2 linked regions of the Aliidongia dinghuensis genome follow. The main gene of each other region encodes a partner of the protein of the gene in region 2 in a complex. Links are inferred from orthologs where the notes say so. Each region holds a gene or a part of one and is shown on either strand. Other genes may lie near its edges. The genes, in order: uvrB and IEY58_RS11850.

Evidence for each region.
Region 1: the proteins of IEY58_RS11850 (region 2) and uvrB are in contact, whole or in part, in a crystal structure (PDB 7EGT), measured with the Thermus thermophilus proteins. The link is inferred for Aliidongia dinghuensis from one-to-one orthologs. Residues at the interface, in WP_096412145.1 of Thermus thermophilus: His654, Arg656, Phe657, Gln666, Asp668, Glu669, Lys680, Arg681, Leu682, Ser683, Lys685, Tyr686, Ala687; in WP_096411307.1 of Thermus thermophilus: Glu23, Leu25, Arg26, Asp27, Gly28, Glu29, Arg30, Phe31, Arg55, Glu326, Asp327, Phe328, Glu379, Ser382, Gln383, His398, Gly400, Arg401.

What each region holds. Positions count from the first base shown.
Region 1 is NZ_BMJQ01000022.1:61,568-70,684, forward strand. Bases 4,055-7,024 are described here. They hold uvrB (excinuclease ABC subunit UvrB), read left to right. Parts: upstream 4,055-4,435; coding sequence 4,436-6,613; downstream 6,614-7,024. Other genes in these bases: IEY58_RS30040 (SDR family oxidoreductase), read left to right, coding at 6,622-7,024. In the rest of the region: IEY58_RS30020 (2-hydroxyacid dehydrogenase), read right to left, coding at 1-432; IEY58_RS30025 (hypothetical protein), read right to left, coding at 491-1,675; IEY58_RS30030 (methyl-accepting chemotaxis protein), read right to left, coding at 2,205-3,896; more of IEY58_RS30040, read left to right, coding at 7,025-7,398; folB (dihydroneopterin aldolase), read left to right, coding at 7,408-7,839; excinuclease ABC subunit UvrC, read left to right, coding at 8,187-9,117. UniProt on the Escherichia coli protein: The UvrABC repair system catalyzes the recognition and processing of DNA lesions. A damage recognition complex composed of 2 UvrA and 2 UvrB subunits scans DNA for abnormalities.
Region 2 is NZ_BMJQ01000005.1:288,113-297,226, reverse strand. The notes cover bases 3,213-6,179. They hold IEY58_RS11850 (ATP-dependent helicase), read right to left. Parts: upstream 5,826-6,179; coding sequence 3,600-5,825; downstream 3,213-3,599. Other genes in these bases: IEY58_RS11845 (SLC13 family permease), read left to right, coding at 6,033-6,179; IEY58_RS11855 (50S ribosomal protein L11 methyltransferase), read right to left, coding at 3,213-3,541. In the rest of the region: IEY58_RS11880 (aminopeptidase P family protein), read right to left, coding at 1-724; IEY58_RS11875 (DUF1127 domain-containing protein), read left to right, coding at 998-1,234; IEY58_RS11870 (DUF1127 domain-containing protein), read left to right, coding at 1,308-1,505; IEY58_RS11865 (hypothetical protein), read right to left, coding at 1,648-2,058; IEY58_RS11860 (hypothetical protein), read right to left, coding at 2,055-2,540; more of IEY58_RS11855, read right to left, coding at 2,630-3,212; more of IEY58_RS11845, read left to right, coding at 6,180-7,307; IEY58_RS11840 (M14 family metallopeptidase), read left to right, coding at 7,319-8,458; IEY58_RS11835 (GNAT family N-acetyltransferase), read left to right, coding at 8,479-8,964. UniProt on the Escherichia coli protein: A helicase with DNA-dependent ATPase activity. Unwinds DNA duplexes with 3'-5' polarity. Translocates on single-stranded DNA with 3'-5' polarity. Initiates unwinding more efficiently from a nicked substrate than double-stranded DNA.

The sequences.
Region 1 (9,117 bases), on a different replicon or contig from region 2:
CATCTGGCCCAGCCCCATGACGCCGATCGTCACCTCCGACGCCGGGCGCATGACCTTGAACGCCCATTCACGCCGCTTCTGCGCGTCGAGGTAATGGGCGATGTCGCGATGGTGGAACATCACCCAGCTCAGAACGTAGTCGGCCATCCGGGCGGCGAAGCTCTCGTCGACCACGCGCACGAGCGGCAGGTGCCGCGGGAATTCCGGGTCGAGCAGATAATGATCAACGCCGGCGCCGGTCGCCGAGATCAGCTTCAGATTCTTATAGGGCGCAAGGAACCCTGGGGACATGCGGAAGATCATGCAGATCTCGATGTCGTCCGGGTTGCCGGCCTCGGGCCATTCCCGGATGTCCTCGTCCGGCAGCCCCTCCCGGATCGCGCCGATCAGCTTCTTGCCGTAGGCCTGGTGCAGCAGACAAAGTATAGCCACTGGTCTCATCCTCTCGTTTGGTCGACGAGGGCTGCCGGGCAGCCCTCGCCTGTCCCGTTCATTCGGCGGCGATGCCGATTCCTTCCGTCGGCACATCCACCGCGCAGCCGAGTCGTCCTGCGACCCGGGCGCCGTCCGTCAGCACCGCAACGCCATGGCGATGCAATTCCTCGGCCGCCACCTCGCACAGCTCGACATTGCTGGTCGGCCGGATCGCGCCGTCCTCGCTGAGGAGGTAGGGCGAGTCCTCCATGCCGACGCGCAGCACGTCGACCTCGCTGTCCTCCTGAGCCGCATAGGCCGCGAGCCGCTGCAAGGCCGTCACCCGACGCCCGCGGTCGCGGCCGACGTCGAGCGGACCCACCGCCTTCGCCGCGTGCTGCGGCAGCACCGCGGCACCGACCGAGATCGTGACCTGCCGCCGCCTTTCGCCGGTTTCTAGGTCGCGCTCGAGCCCCTTGGCCGCCGCGACGACCGCGCGGAACTCCGCATAGCTGGTCGGGAACGGCAGCTTCGGCGAGAAGCCGAACAGCAGGGTGATGTTGAGTTGCCCACGATCCGCGAGCCGGACCGCCTCATGCTCGATCGCGAATCGAGTCATCGCCAGGCTGCGCTCGAACTGGACCCACTCGACCTCGTCGAACAGCCCGCGTCGGCGCCGCGCCTCGACCGCAGCCGCATAGGTCTCGAGTTGGATCGCCGGCGACGACCGGCCGTAATTGCCGCCATTGGCTGTCGAGTTGGTCTCGAGCTTGACGTCCTCGGCCCGCGTCGAGGGCACGTAGCCCGCGATATCGGCGAGGAAGGCCGGGCTCTGCGCATATTCGGCCGTCACCAGCCGGCCGGCATCCTCGAAATCGCGCAGGATCTGCAACTCGATCGCCGCCTGCATCGTGATGAAATGCGCGCCGCCAGCGTCGATCGGCAGGTCGGCGTGGCTGACGCGCTCCCACTCGCCGAATCGGCTGATGTTCTCGATGACCTCCGGCCCGTTGCGGCTGGCGCCGTAGCTCAGCACCAGGTCCGGGTGGCGCGACAGGGCATCGCTGCCGATGTCGCGATAGACGGAATTGTCCGTCGTCTGCTCCCGGGTCATGAAATTGCGCGCATGATAGTGGTAATAGCGACAGCCGATCCCGTGAATCCGCCGGAGTTCCGCGCGGATCTCCTCGATTCCGACGGCAATGCGCTCTCCATTGCAGATCTCGTCGAGGATCTTGTCACCGGTATTCCGGTGATTCATCGGCGTATACTTGGCACCTGTAGAACAGCAACCGAGAATCAATGATCTGGACATATGAATACCTCTATTCGGGGATTCATCTGGATCGCTCCAGCAGAATGCAGGCGGCCGGCTCCGGAGGCGCTCCACCCCAGATCTTTTATTGGAAACAGTACCGGACGGCCCTGCCCCAAATAGATTTTGGTCAGGCTTCGCTACGAGCAGGCAGGCTGAAACATTCCCGTGAAAGGTTCTATGGATGCCCAGAAAAAAATAGCCACATACTCTTACGCATGTGGCTATTGCTCTTATTCTGCAATTCTAGGTTGGGGCATAAAATTTGCGTTTTCAACAAGAATCTTTGTGAGTCACGAAAAAATTAACAAACCATTTTCACCGCATGAGATTCTAATTTTAACGATATCTCGAACGCGGCATCCCCTCTCGATCAGAAACAAAACTGAAAATTGCAGTGATGACCAGCGCGGCTCGGCAAGCGGCCGGGGAAGGTGCCGCACACCTTGCCCCGGGCCTGTGCGGCCGGCGCGCCTCAGGCGGCCTTGACGCCGGCAATGAAGCCGCCGACCTCGCCGCTCAGCGTCTCCGCCTGCTTTGACAGATCGCCCGACGCCCCCAGGATCTGGCTGGCCGCCGCCCCGGTCGTCGCCGACGCCTGATGAACGCCGGCAATGTTGCGCGCGACGTCCTCCGTGCCCTTCGCCGCTTCCGAGACGCTGCGCGCGATCTCGCCGGTCGTGGCATCCTGCTCCTCGATCGCGGTCGCGATGGCGAGCGCGATATCGGACATCTCGGCGATCGTGTGGCTGATATGCTCGATCGCGCCCACGGTCTTCTGGGTCAGCCCCTGGACCTCGCCGATCTGCTTCTCGATGTCTTCGGTCGCGCGCGCGGTCTGGTTCGCAAGGTTCTTGACCTCGGATGCCACCACTGCGAAGCCCTTGCCCGCCTCGCCGGCACGCGCCGCCTCGATCGTCGCGTTCAGGGCCAGGAGATTGGTCTGGCCGGCGATGGTCGAGATCAGCTGAACCACCTCGCCGATCTTGTGGGCGCTCTCGGACAGCGCCTGCACGGTGTGGCCGGTCGCCTCGGAAGCAGCAATCGCCTGCTTGGCGATGTCGCGCGATGTGGTCACCTGCCGGCCGATCTCCTTGATCGAACCGGCCAGCTGCTCGGTCGCCGACGCAACGGTCTGCACGTTGGCCGAGGCCTGCTCCGCTGCCACGGCAACGGCGCTCGACTGCTGGTTCGTCTGGTCGGCCGCCGCCGCCACGGAATTGGCCGTCGCCTGCATCTCGGTCGCGGCCGCAGCCAGCGAGCGGACGAGCTCGGCGGTCTTGCCTTCGAAATCGCGCACCAGCGCCTCGAGCGCCTCGGTACGCCGTTCCTTGGCCGCCTGCTCGGCGGCCTGGGCCGCCGCCAGCGCATCGCCCTCGACCATCTTGTCCTTGAACACCTGAACCGCAGCCGCCATGGCGCCGATCTCGTCGCCGCGGCCGCGCGCCGGCACCGCCACCTCGAGGTCATGGTCGGCGAGCCGCCGCATGGCGCCGGTCAATTCCCGGACCGGCCCCGCAATGCTGCTGACCAAGGTCCAGCCGGCCCAGACCGCGATCACAAGGGCGACGCCGACCATCGCGAGGATCACGATCCGGCCGCTCGTGTACCGGCTGCTTGCGGCCTCGGCATCCTGGTGCATGCCCACGATGTTGAGGTGAATGTCCTTGGAGAGGGCATCGGCGAGCGCGGTTGCCGTCGTCCTGAGCTCATCCGCCACGGTCGTGGCCTCGGCGACCTTGCCTGCGCGCAGCAGCGCCATGGCCGTGCCGACGCCTTCGACGTAATGGTCGGCGTTGCTCTTGAACGTGTCGTAGAGCGCCCGTTCCTCGGCGCTGGTAATGGTCCGCTCGTAGCGGCGCTCGGCGTCGTCGAGCTTCGCCTTGAGCGCGGGGAAGGACTGGTCGAACACGGCCAGCTGCTTCGGATCGTCCTTGAAGATCAGCGACTTGGCCCAGGTCAGCCGGTACTGGTAGATCTGTTCCTTCATCGCGTCCAGCTGCTCGAGCGACGCCTGGTAGTTCTCGACCATGTCAGTCGCGATCGCATTGAACGCACTGAAGTTCTGGATCGCCGAGACGCCCGACGCGGCGAACAGGAAGATCAATACGGAAAAGGCGGCCACGAGCTTCGCTCGAATGGACAGGTCGCGCCAGACGCTCATCATTCTCTCAATTCCCCAAGATTCGACAGTATCGACCATTCCCGACCCGTGGGCGGTGCACGAACCGAGCCAATTCGCGCCGTTAGGCTCACGCAAACAAAAAGGGGCGCGACCGCCGGCCGCCCCCTCCCCTGTAACAGCGCCCGCTTTCATGCCGGCGCCCGCTTGTCGCGTGTTATCATCGAAAGATTAAATAGGCGTGAACTTGCTGATTTGAATAGCTCGCACGCCAGTCTTTGCAGATTTTTCTATAAAATTGCAAACTTCGCACAATGAGGTCAAGCGTCTCTGAACGCTCTCCGTGAGAAGATGACTCAAACTCTCTACAAGTACTCTTGCAGGTCGCGATCAGTCCCTTTACGGGCACAGGAAGTCTCATAAAAGCCAATCAGATACTTTTTTGTCTGAGCTTTATGGAGAAATCCAAGTAAACTGACGGATGCGCCAATCACCCGAAAATCTACCTTGTGCTGGCGGGAGCTGTCCGCAGCCCAGGCATCCGGCCCCTGGCGTCGCAGGACCCGTCGCATTATGTTCCCGCCATGCCGCCCGTGCCGACTGCCCAGAAACCGCTCGCCGACATTCCCGCCGACTTCCGCCTCGTCTCGGAATTCGTACCGGCGGGTGACCAGCCAACGGCGATCGCGGAACTGACCCAAGGGCTGATCCAGGGTGAGCGCGACCAGGTGCTGCTCGGCGTCACCGGCTCCGGCAAGACCTTCACCATCGCCCACACGATCCAGACGCTGCAGCGCCCGGCGCTGGTGCTGGCGCCGAATAAGACGCTGGCGGCCCAGCTCTACGGCGAGATGAAGAGCTTCTTTCCAGAGAACGCGGTCGAGTATTTCGTCTCTTACTACGATTACTACCAGCCGGAAGCCTACGTCCCGCGCAGCGACACCTATATCGAGAAGGAAAGCTCGATCAACGAGCAGATCGACCGGATGCGGCATAGCGCCACACGGGCGCTACTCGAACGGCGCGACGTCATCATCGTGGCGAGCGTGTCCTGCATCTACGGCATCGGCTCGGTCGAGACCTATTCGCGCATGGTCGTCGACCTCAAGGCCGGCCAGCGGGTCGACCGCACCTTCCTGCTGGCGCAGCTGGTCGAGCTGCAGTTCAAGCGCAACGACTTGGGCTTCCAGCGCGGTGCCTTCCGGGCGCGCGGCGACACGATCGAGATCTTCCCGGCCCATTACGAGGATCGCGCCTGGCGCCTGTCGCTGTTCGGCGACGAGCTCGAATCGATCCACGAAATCGACCCGCTGACCGGCGAGAAGGTGCAGGCGCTGAAGGAGATCCGCGTCTACGCCAACAGCCATTATGTGACACCGCGTCCGACGCTCATTCAGTCGATCGAGCAGATCAAGGTCGAGCTCAAGGAGCGGCTGGAAGAGCTCTACGCCCAAAACAAGCTCTTGGAAGCGCAACGGCTCGAGCAGCGCATCACGTTCGACATCGAGATGATGGCGGCGACCGGCTCCTGCGCCGGCATCGAGAACTATTCCCGCTTCCTCTCCGGCCGCAAGAAGGGCGAGCCGCCGCCGACCCTGTTCGAATACCTGCCCGACGATGCGCTCATCGTGGTCGACGAGAGCCATGTGACCGTGCCGCAGATCGGCGGCATGTACCGCGGCGACTACATGCGCAAGTCGACCCTGTCGGAATACGGCTTCCGCCTGCCGTCCTGCATGGACAACCGGCCGCTCAAGTTCGAGGAATGGGACGCGATGCGCGGCCAGTCGATCTTCGTGTCGGCGACGCCGGGCCCGTGGGAGATGGAGCGTACCGGCGGCGTGTTCACCGAGCAGGTCGTGCGTCCGACCGGCCTCATCGACCCGGTGACGATCATCCGGCCGACGGAGACTCAGGTCGACGATCTCCTGGCCGAGTGCAAGACCTGTGCTGCCAAGGGCCAGCGCGTGCTGGTGACGACGCTCACCAAGAAGATGGCCGAGGCGCTGACCGAATATATGCACGAGGCCGGCATCCGCGTGCGCTACATCCATTCCGACGTCGAGACGCTGGAGCGGATCGAGATCATCCGTGACTTGCGCTTGGGCGCGTTCGACGTGCTGGTCGGCATCAACCTGCTGCGCGAAGGCCTTGATATTCCGGAATGCGCGCTGGTCGCGATCCTGGATGCCGACAAAGAGGGTTACCTGCGTTCGCGCACCTCGCTCATCCAGACCATCGGCCGCGCCGCGCGTAATGTCGAAGGCCGGGCAATCCTTTACGCCGATCGCATCACCGACAGCATGAAGGCGGCGCTCGATGAATGCGGCCGCCGGCGCGAGAAGCAGCAGGCCTACAACGCCGCCCACGGCATCACGCCCGAGAGCGTGAAGAAGCAGATCGGCGACATTCTTAACTCGGTCTACGAGCGCGACGGCGTTACCGTCGATCTTGGCGAGTCCGCCGCGAGCCACTATGCCGGCTCGAATCTCAAGGCGGTGATCGCCGACCTCGAGAAGCAGATGCGCGCCGCCGCGGCCGACCTCGAGTTCGAGGAGGCGGCACGGCTGCGCGACGAGATCAAGCGGCTGGAGCAGATGGACCTGGGCCTGCCGGCCTCGGCCGTGCCGGGCCTGGCCGAGACTGCGGCCCGCTATGCGGCACCGCACCCGGCCGGCCGTTCGACCGGCGGCAAGTCCGGCAGCCGGCCACGCGAGGCGGCTCGCTCCCGAGCGCGCAGTCGTCGGCGCCAAGGACCCTGACGGAACTCATGCCCCTCTCCGAACATCTCCCCCGCACCGCTCTCGTGACCGGTGCCGGCCAGCGCATCGGCCGGACGATCGCGCTCGATCTTGCCGGCCGCGGCTTCGCCGTCGCCGTCCACTACAACCGCTCGGCCGAGGCGGCGGCGGCCGTCGTGGCCGAGATCCGCGCGCAGGGCGGCAAGGCGGTGGCGCTCGAGGCCGACCTCGCCCGCGAGGCGTCAGTCGAATTGCTGGTGCCGGCCGCAGTGGGCGCGCTCGGCCCCCTGGGTGTGCTGGTCAACAACGCCTCCACGTTCGAATATGATTCGGTCGCGACAGCGACGCGCGCCGGCTGGGACCGGCACATGGAGGCGAACCTCAGGGCGCCCTTCGTGCTGATGCAGGCATTCGCCAGCCAATTGCCTGAGGAGGCCGAGGGCGCTGTCATCAACCTGATCGATCAGCGCGTTTGGAATCTGACGCCGCATTTCGTGACCTATACTGTAAGCAAGGCAGGCCTCTGGACGCTGACCCAGACCATGGCGCTGGCGCTCGCGCCGCGCATCCGGGTGAACGGCATCGGGCCCGGCCCGACCCTGCCCTCGACCCACCAGACCGCAGCGCAGTTCGCCCAGCAGTGCGCCGACATGCCGCTCGGCCACGGCACCTCGCCCGAGGAAATTGCCGAGGCCGTCTGGTTCCTGTTGCAGGCCCGGGCCATGACCGGACAGATGCTGGCGCTCGACGGCGGCCAGCATCTGGGCTGGGCCCAGCCGAAGCAGTCCATTTCCGTCGTCGACTAGGAAGAGACGATGTCCGAGACGATCCGTAAGCCGACCCAGACCCTGCGCCCCGCGGTGGCGATCGAGCCCGGCCCGCTTGCCAGCATGCTGCGCCGCGTCTTCGTGCGCGATCTGGTGATGATGTGCTCGATCGGCGTGCACGCCCATGAGCATGAGAACAAGCAACGCGTGCGCCTTAATCTCGATTTGGACGCGCTCGAAACCGCAGAGCCGATCGATGACGATCTACGGAACGTTGTCTGCTACGACGAGATCATCTCCGCCGTCCGGCGCGTCGTCGATGCCGGTCATGTCCGCCTGATCGAGACGCTCGCCGAGCGGATCGCGGGCCTGTGCCTCGCCGATCCGCGCATTCGCACTGCACGCGTGCAGATCGAAAAGCTAGACGTCTACGACGATGTCGCGAGCGTCGGGGTCGCCATCGTCAGGCATAATTCCTGACGCGAATCCGACTTGACTCCCGCATTGACAGGGTGTCGCAGGGCCTTTTTCAAGGGGTTCAGTTGTTCACAGCCGAACTCGCTGCGGCGCAAAACAGCCAGAGCCGCCACCAAGCCCCTCGTTCTGGACCGGTCATTTCCATTGACAAGAAAAAAATGTAGCAAATTCAATATGTTGTGACTTTTGCCTATTTTTTGATCATGGGCTAGAATCTCCAGGGTTGGTGCGGAGTCCGCCTCTATTTCCGACCCTTGCCCACAAACTTATCCACAGATTCCGTGGATACATGTCCGCGGCGTGACGAAATTCTGAAGCCCCTCTGACGCGGGGAAAAACGGGAGCCGACGATGGCCGAAAGGCCGGTACCACCGCCTGAGGACAATGCACCGGACAGCCGGAAGTTCGAGCTCGAAGCTGAGCTGCCGGCGGAGGGTGCCATCGCATCCGGCGTCGCCGTCATTCGCGAGACCGTCCGCACGCTGCCCGGCAGCCCCGGCGTCTATCGCATGCTGAACGCTGCCGGCGACGTGCTCTATGTCGGCAAGGCCCGCAACCTGAAGAACCGGGTCACGAACTACACCCAACTCGCCAGCCTCTCGAACCGCATTCGCCGCATGGTTGCGGAGACCGCCCGGATGGAGGTGGTCACGACCCATACCGAGGTCGAGGCGCTGCTGCTCGAGATCAACCTGATCAAGACCCTGATGCCGCGCTACAACGTGCTGCTCAGGGACGACAAATCCTTCCCCTACATCCACCTGCGCTCGACCCACCCGGTGCCGCAATTGACCAAGCATCGCGGTGCGCGCAACGAGGGCGGTGAATATTTCGGCCCCTTCGCATCGGCGGGGGCGGTCGGCCGCACGATTACGGCGCTCCATCGCGCGTTCCTGCTGCGCTCCTGCTCCGACAACATCTATCAGAGCCGTACGCGCCCGTGCCTGCAGTATCAGATCAAGCGTTGCTCGGCGCCCTGCGTCGGCCGGATCAGTGATGAGGATTACCTGGCGCTCGTCGACCAGGCGCGCGCGGTCTTGACCGGCCACAGCCGCGAGATCAACGCCCGCCTGGTCGAGGAGATGACCGCGGCGGCCGATCAGCTCGATTACGAGACCGCGGCGGTTATCCGCAACCGCATCCGGGCGCTCGCCCATATCCAGGCGCACCAGGACATCAATGTCGAGGGTCTGGTCGACGCCGACGTGATCGCCGCACACCAGGAAGGCGGGCACACCTCCGTCCAGGTGTTCTTCTTCCGCGCCGGCCAGAACTGGGGTA
Region 2 (9,114 bases):
GCTTGTCGGCGGATGACTTGCCGGAGAATTCGAGCGCGTGCGACCGGACCGGCCCGAGCGGGGCCGCGGGCCGGCGCTCCCAGGCGGCATCGACCGGGTTGGACGCGACCGCGACCAGCTCGGCGCCGGCCCGGGCGACACCGGTCTTGAGCTTCTCGACCTGGGCGGGCGTCAAGAGCCAGGCGTCATAGCCGAAGCGCTGACCGGGCTTGAGCGCCGTCGCCAGCCATTCCTCCGGCGGCTCGGTGATGAGATGGCGATATTCATAGAGCGCGCCGTCGACCTCGGCCCGGACCTGCACCGTGTAGCGGCCGTCGACGAAGATCGCCGCCCGGTCGGCCAGCACGATCGCGTTGCCGGCCGAGCCCTTGAAGCCGGTCAGCCATTGCAGGCGCTCGTTGGCGGCCGGGACATATTCGTTCTGGAATTCATCGGCGCGCGGCACCAGGAACCCATCGATGCCGAGCCTGGCACAGCCGGCACGCACGGCGGCAAGCCGCCGCGCGTAAGTACCGGCGTCGATCGGCTCGGGCGCCTCGTCGTGCGCGATGTCATCCCTGAGCGCCAGCAGCTGGGCCACGAGCGCCGGCGACGGGTCGGCCGCGACCAGCACGCACCAGGCCTCCGGATCGCGCTCTTCGGCCGAGCCCAGCACGCCCGCGATGAGGGATCGGATCTCGGCGACCGTGTAAACGGAGCCCGCCTTGGCGAGCAGACCCGCCAAAACGGCATCCCCTTGATAGGTCAGCCGACAATCCTTCTTTTGCATCATAGCACCGTCAACTTAGCGACATGCCGGCACCATTGCCGACCGCGAGAGGCTAGAGGCCGCAGGATTGCGGCACAAGACTCCTGATTCTTACCGCATTATTGCAATGCGGCATGCACTTGTCCGAGAGCTGGCGTGCGTTAGACCCTCTGCCACCGGGCTGAAAGGTGCCTATTTTGTGCAGTGCGACATAATTGAAGTCGCAAATATCCTTTCGGAGGAACTTCCATGATCGCTCTCGTCTCGGCCGCCGTCCGCGGCTTTCGTGCTTGGCAGGAACGTCACCGCGTCCTGAACGAGCTTTATTCGATGGACGACCGCTCGCTCGCCGACATCGGCCTGCGCCGCGCCGACATCCCGTTCGTCGTCAGCCCGAAGGCCGATCTCGCCGCCGAAGCCCGCCCGGTCTTCACCGCCAACGGCCCCGTCGCCGCCAACAACCACGTCGAACAGCGCGCCGCGTAACCCGCGGACGCCCTGTCCGGCGCCACCCGGCGGCCTGACGGGTTCGACCCTCATCCCAAAGGGGGGATGAAAGATGAGCACTGCTGCTACCTTGTCCACCACGCTGCCCGGCCAGTCCGGCGGCCCCATCCATCTGCTGCTCGCGGCCTATCGCCACGTGCTGGCCCGCGTCGAGCGCGCCCGCATGGTCGAGCATCTGAGCGGCCTTGACGACCGTCTGCTCGCCGACATGGGTCTCGGCCGCAGCGATCTCTGGACGCTGTTCCGCTGAGCCGCCCGCAGCGCGATCCCCGCGCTGCCGATTCCGTCAACCACCCGCCGACGCCCGGCGACCCGCCTCCGATCATCGGACCCGGGTCCGTCCCCGCGTCGGCCTGGGTGGTATGCGCTTCCGACACCTGACCGGCCTCTCATCAGCCTGCGTCGCGGCATTGCAGCGTTGCAACGTCCGCCTTCCCGCCGATCGACCGGAAAACCAGGTGTTTCTCCCAGACGTCTTCGCCTTTCGCGTGGCGGATAAAGACTTCACACATGCCGTCGCCGGCCGTTTCGCAACGGCCCGTCACGACGTTTCGGCCATCGACCTGATAGGCGAATGCCTGGGCGAGAATCTGCCCAACCGCGATCTGCTGGTCGGGTTGCGTCGCATCGGTGCAAAGCGAGTCCTTGCCCACCATGCTCGTCGAAATCGCCATCAATTCCTGTAGCGGACGAATCGCCGTGATCGGATCCGGGCGGGCCGGTCGCGTTTTAGTCTGGTCTGCCGCAAACGCACCGTGGATCGCCATGGCGATAACGCCGATGCCGATGAGCCAGCGCATCATGGGACCTCTCCAAAATAGAGCGAGATGCTCGTGCCATGATATGTGCGCTTAAATTTCAAATGAAAGGATTCGACGGAAGCGTCTCTCACGACCGCGTGGCGCCCATTACTATAATTCCAAATTTTCCCCATATAGCAGATGCCGACATGCTTTTGAGGGCCTTGGCCCATCCTGTTATTGATCATGTTTCGGTTGGCATCGGTAACGAAGATCAGAAGCCCGTCCGTGCCAGGCGGTCGGTTGTCCCACGGGCCCCGCGAACGGAGGCCGTTATAAAGCTCGTTGACACGAATTGTCGCACCGGTATGCCGAGTGGCGTAGTTCATATCGCCGCATAGCGTCCCGATCGTGATGCCGAGCGCGTGACTGACGAAATGTGCGCAATGATTTTCAGCGTCCGGGTGATAGCCCCGGTCGCAAATTTTAGCGATAGGCTTGCCGAGATACGCGTCGAGATCGGCCGCCTTCATATTGAATGACATCGCTCCTCCCGGGCACAATTGACTGGCTCCGATCGAACGATCTTGCGGCGAGTTGGTTCCACCTCTGGTAGCGAGTCATCAACCGTTCCTCACGGCCATGCCTTCTCGAACACCAGCGTGTGCCAGCCGGCCCGCGGGATGCGGCCTTTGAAGGTCAGCCCCGCATTGCGATGGGCCGCCGCCACGTAGGTCTCCTGCCTCGCCAGCAGCCCCGACAGGATGGCGATGCCGCCCGGTGCCAGGTGATGCGCCAGGTCCGGCGCCATCTTGGCCAAGGGGCGCGCCAGGATATTGGCGAAGATCAGGTCGTAGGGGCCGGCGGCACTGACCGCGGCCGCCCGATAGCCGTCGCTCTCACGGCTCACGACCAGATGCTGCACGCCGTTCGTCACCACATTCTCGGCCGCGACCCGGACCGAGTTGCGGTCGATGTCGCAGGCGAGCACCGACACGTGCCAGGTCTTGGCCGCGGCGATCGCCAGGATGCCCGTGCCCGAGCCCATGTCGAGCACGCGCCGGCGTGGCCCACGCTTGGCGAGCCGGTCGAGCGCCAGAAGGCAGCCGGCCGTGGTCGCGTGCTCACCGGTGCCGAACGCACTCGCCGCGTCGATCTCGAGCCCGATGGTGCCCGCGGGTGGCGGCTCGACAATGTGCGAGCCATAGACGAAATAGCGGCCGATATGGAGGGGCGGGAAGCTCTCCTGGTTCTGCCGCACCCAGTCGACGTCCGGCAGCTGCTCGAGCGTGACGGCCGGCTGGACGACTCCAAATTGCAGGGCGACCAGCGCCAGGCCGCCCTCGACCACGGCCAGATCCGGCTTGCCCTGGACGAAGGTCTCGACCTTCCACGGGCCCTGGGGCTCGGTCTCGAACGCACTGATGGCGCCGCCCAAGGCCTCCAGCACCTGGGCGAAGCCTTCGGCCGAGAATTCGTCCGGCGCTTCGAGCGCCACACGCCACAGCGGCGCACCGCCCTTGGGCCAGGTCGATGTCGGGATCATGACTCTCCGGATATCCTCTGCTCTCAGGCTTTCTGTGCTCTCAGGCTTTTTGCCCGAATCAGGCTTTCTGAACGAAACTGTCCATGACGCGCTTCTCGCCGGCATGGTCGAAATTGATCGTCAGCTTGGCGTCCTCGATCTCGCGCACCGTGCCGGTGCCGAATTTCTGGTGAAACACCCGGTCGCCGACGGCGAAGCCGCCAACGGCGCGGATCTGCAGCCCCTCGCGCGGGCCGCCCCCCGGCAGCGGCCGGACGATCCGGCGATAGCCACCGAAGCTCGAAGTCTCAATATCGTCGAACGCACCGCGGCCCACAGGCGCCCGCATCCCATACATCCCTTGCGCCGTCTCGGCCTCGATCTGGTCGTGCGGCAGCTCGTCGACGAAGCGGGACGGCAAGGCACTCTGCCACTGGCCGTGCATGCGCCGGTTCGCGGCATAGGAGACGTCGGCCTTGCGCTTGGCGCGCGTCAAGCCGACATAGGCGAGCCGCCGCTCCTCCTCGAGCCCCGCCTGGCCGTTGTCGTCGAGTGCCCGCTGGTGCGGGAACAGTCCTTCCTCCCAGCCCGGCAGGAAGACATGGGCGAACTCCAGCCCCTTGGCGGCATGGAGCGTCATCAGAGTGACAAGGTCGCCGCCCGATTCGATCGCATTGTCCATGACCAGGCTGACATGCTCGAGGAAGCCTGCGAGCGTCTCGAACTCGGCCATGCCGACGATGAGCTCCTTCAGGTTCTCGAGCCGGCCCGGCGCCTCGGGCGTCTTGTCGGCCTGCCACATGGCGGTATAGCCGGATTCGTCGAGCACGACCTGGGCCAGCTCCGTATGCGGCAGCCGCTCCGCCTCGCGCCGCCAGCGGTCGAAATCGCGCACGAGCAGCGCCACCGCCTTGCGCGCGGCCGGCTTCAGCTCGTCGGTCTCGACGACGCGCCGTGCCGCCTCCATCAGCGACACGCCCTGGCCGCGGCCCACCATGTGCAGCGTCTGGATGGTGGCCGTGCCGATGCCGCGGCGCGGCGTGTTGACGATGCGCTCGAACGCGAGATCGTCGTCCGACTGGTGGATGAGGCGCAGATAGGCCAACGCGTCGCGGATTTCCTGGCGCTCGTAGAAGCGCGGGCCGCCGACGACGCGATAGGGAATGCCGGTCGTGATGAAACGCTCTTCGAACTCGCGCATCTGGAAGCTGGCACGCACCAGCACGGCGACCTCGGACAAGGGCGTACCGCGGCGCTGGTCGGCCTCGATCTCGTCCGCGACCCAGCGGGCTTCCTCCTCGCCATCCCACATGCCGCGCACGCGCACCTTGTCGCCGGCGGTCCCCGCGGTCCACAGCGTTTTGCCGAGCCGGCCGGCGTTATGCGCGATCAGATGGCCGGCGGCATTCAGGATCTCCGGCGTCGAGCGGTAGTTCTGCTCCAGCCGGATGACGGTGGCGCCCGGAAAATCCTGCTCGAAGCGTAGGATGTTGCCGACCTCGGCGCCACGCCAGCCGTAGATCGACTGATCGTCGTCGCCGACGCAGCAGATGTTTTTATGCGACTGCGCCAGCAGCCGCAGCCACAAATACTGCGAGATGTTCGTGTCCTGGTACTCGTCGACCAGGATGTAGCGGAACTTGCGCTGATAGTCGGCGAGGATCGCCGGCTGGCCGAGGAAGATCGTGAGGTTGTGCAGCAAGAGGTCGCCGAAGTCGGTCGCGTTCAAGGCGCGCAGCCGCTCCTGGTACTGGCCGTAGAGCTTGACGAGGCGGCCGTCGGCGAGATCGCCCGCGTCCTCGCCGTCGACCTTGTCGGGCGTCAGGCCGCGATCCTTCCAGCGCTCGATCACGGCGAGCACGGCGCGCGCCGGCGAGCGCTTGTCGTCGATACCCTCCGCCGCGAGCTGCTGCTTCACCAGGCGAAGCTGGTCGTCGGTGTCGAGGATGGTGAAGTTCGACTTGAGGCCGACCGCTTCGGCATGGCGCCTGAGGATCCGGGCGGCGAGCGCATGGAACGTGCCGAGCCACATGCCCTCGGCATCGGCGCCGATGAGCCGCTCCAGCCGCTCGCGCATCTCGCGCGCCGCCTTGTTCGTGAAGGTGACGGCGAGCACCTGGCTCGGATAGGCTCGGCCGGTCATCAGGATATGGCCGAGCCGGGTCGTCAGCACGCGCGTCTTGCCGGTGCCGGCGCCGGCCAGCACCAGCACGGGCCCCTCCAGCGTCTCGACGGCCTGGCGCTGCGGCGGATTGAGGTTGGCGAAATAGGCCGGTTCGCCCGGCCGATCGGAAATCAGCGACATGGGACGCACCTTACCGACACGTCACCCGTGATCAAAGTGCCACGATCGGGACGGCGCTCGCCTATGCAAGGCGATTGAGACCGTTTAGCGCCTTCCGCTCGGCCGAGAGTTCAGCCACGCTCTTGCCCGATTGCCTTTCCTCGTCGGGCCGCCTCGCGTGGCCGCGATCGATCACCTGTAGCCGAGAGTTCCGGGCCGGGACCCACGATGACCGCCGTCAAGATCTACCTCATCTTTCTGCTGACCTACGGCGGCATGGCGGCCGGACGGCTGCCGTGGCTCCGGGTCGACCGGACCGGTATCGCGCTCCTGGGCCTGATCGCGCTCTTGGGCACCGAGGCACTGACGCTCGATGAGGTCGGCGCGCGCATCGACATGCCGACGCTGGTCCTGCTGTTCGCGATCATGATCATCTCGGCCCAGTTCATCGCGTCGGGCTTCTGCGACTCGGTGATCCAGCGCATCGGCCGGGCGCCGGGCAGCCCGCTCCGGATCCTGGGCCTGACGGTCGCAGCCTGCGGCGGGCTCTCGGCGTTCCTCGCCAACGACATGCTGGTCTATTGCATGACGCCGCTGCTCGTCGACGTGGTGCGCGCGCGCGGGCTCGATCCCAGGCCCTATCTCATCGCCATGATCGCCGCGGACAATGCCGGCTCGGCCGCGACCATCATCGGCGCGCCGCAGACCATCCTGGTCGGCCAGCTCGGCAACCTGCATCTGCCGACATATCTTTGGGCGTGCGGCGTACCGGCGATCGTCAGCCTCGGCATCGTGTTCGCGGTCGTGGCCTTCCTGTGGCGCGGGCGCCTCGAACTGCCGAGCGACGGCTTCGCCGAGGAGACCCTGCCGCCGGTCGCGTTCCGCACGCACGACCGGACCCAGACCAACAAGGGCATCGCCGCCGTCATCGGCTTGCTCGCCCTGTTCCTGACCGACCTGCCGCGCGACGTGTTCGCCCTCTCGATCGCGGCCCTGCTGCTGCTCAATCGCAAATTCACCTCGACCGCGATGATCGCGGCGATCGATTGGCCGCTGCTCCTGCTGTTCACCTGCCTGTTCGGCGTGACCGGCGCGCTCGGCAGCACGGCGCTGCCCGGCCTGCTGGTTGACGGGCTGCAGTCGATCCACATGCTGCCCGACAGCCTGATCGTGCTGGCGCCGCTGATGCTGTTCCTGTCAAACACGATCGGCAACGTGCCCTCGGCGATCCTCCTCTTGCAGATCTGGCTCGACCCGCCGCCGGGCGCGCTCTATGGCCTGGCGCTGCTCTCGTCACTTGCCGGCAACCTGCTGCTGGTCGGCAGCCTGTCGAACCTGATCATCGTCGAGCGCGCGGCCGAGCGCGGCGTCAGGCTGCGCGCCAACGAATTCGCCCGTGCCGGCATCCCGATCACGCTGGCCTCGATGGCGATCGCCGTCATTTGGCTCTACATCACCGGCATCATGCCCTGGCTGCCGGTCGTCGACGCCGCGGCGAACTGAAAGCGCTTCCCATGAAATCGGTCGAACTGAAACGCCTCAAACCGTCCAGCCCCGGCACGAGCCGCCATGTGAAGATCCTGCGCTATGGCACACCCGGCGCGGCACCCAAGGCCTATCTGCAGGCGTCGCTCCATGCCGACGAGCTGCCGGCGATGATGGCGGCCCATCACCTGGAAAAGCTGCTCGACGCCGCCGAGGCCCGGGGCGAGATCCTGGGCGAGGTTGTGCTGGTGCCGGTCGCAAACCCGATCGGCCTCGCCCAGATCATCGACGGCAGCCACTTGGGCCGCTACGACTTGGCGTCGGGTGAGAATTTCAACCGCTCCTTCCCCGACCTCGCGGCGCTTGCGGCCGACCGGGTCGCGGGCCGGCTCGGGCGCGACGCGGCCGAGAACGTCCGGACCATCCGCGCAGCGCTGGTGGCGCTGCTCGATGAGTACCAGCCGCAGGGCGAGCTTGCGAGCCTGCGCCAGATCCTGATGCGCGAGGCGATCGACGCCGACTACGTGCTCGACCTGCATTGCGACAACGACGCGCTCATGCATCTCTATCTGGGCGAGGCGCGCTGGCCGGACGGCGCCGACCTGTCGGCCGAGCTCGGCAGCGTCGCAACCCTGCTCGCGGCCGATTCGGGCGGCACGCCGTTCGACGAGACCTTCAGCAACCTGTGGGCCGAGCTGCGCCGGCGCCTGGGCGGCGAGACGCCGATTCCCGACGCCTGTCTCGCCGGCACGGTCGAGTTCCGCGGCCAGGGCGACGTCTCGGACGCGCTCGGCGCCAAGGACGCAGCCGCCCTCTTCCGCTTCCTCATGCGCCGTGGCCTCGTCGCGGGCGATCCCGGCCCGCTGCCGGAACCGCTCTGCGACGGCACGCCGCTCGCCGCCGTCGACGTGCTGCGCGCGCCCGTCGGCGGCATGGTGGTCTATCACGCCGAATTGGGCGAGCACGTCCGCGCCGGCCAGGTCGTGGCCGAGATCGTCGATCCGCTGGCGGAGGATCCCGCCGCCCAGCGCACGCCGGTCGAGACCATCGCCGATGGCTTGTTCTTCGCCCGCAAGGTCAAGCGCCTGGCCCGGCCCGGCCAGGCCATCGGCAAGGTCGCCGGTGCCGTGGCGCTGCCGACTCGCACCGGCGCCCTGCTCGATCCTTGAGACCCGGAGTTTCGGACCCCATGCCCAGAATCCACCTGCGCGACGCGACACCGGATGACGTGCCCGTCATTCTGGCGCTGATCCGCGAGCTTGCCGCCTTCGAGCGTGAGCCGGACGCCGTCGTCGCGACCGAGGCCGACCTGCTGCGCGACGGCTTCGGTCCGGAGAAGCGCTTCGGCTGCCGAGTGGCCGAGCTCGACGACCGAGTCGTGGGCTTCGCGCTCTGGTTCTTCAGCTATTCGACCTGGCTCGGCCGCGCGGGGATCTATCTCGAAGACCTCTATGTCGCCGAATCGGCCCGCGGCCACGGTATCGGCCGCCGGCTGATCATCGACATGGCCCAGCTCGCCGTCCGCCACGGCGCCCAGCGGCTCGATCTTGCCGTTTTGGACTGGAACCCGGCGCGCGGCTTCTACGAACGGCTCGGCATCAAGCATCGCTCGGACTGGCTGCCCTATCGGATCGACGGCGAGGCGCTGGAGCGGGTTGCCGCGGAGGCGGATTAGCCACTTCTATCTAAAAGTGCCGCCATTTCGAACTTTTTGCGCTGCCATCCGTTCGTCCCCTCGTTTGCGGGGAGAAGCATGGCACCGGCAGCGATGGAACGACCTGGCGATATCGAAAGCCGGCAACCGAAGGTTCGTGTCGATGAAAGA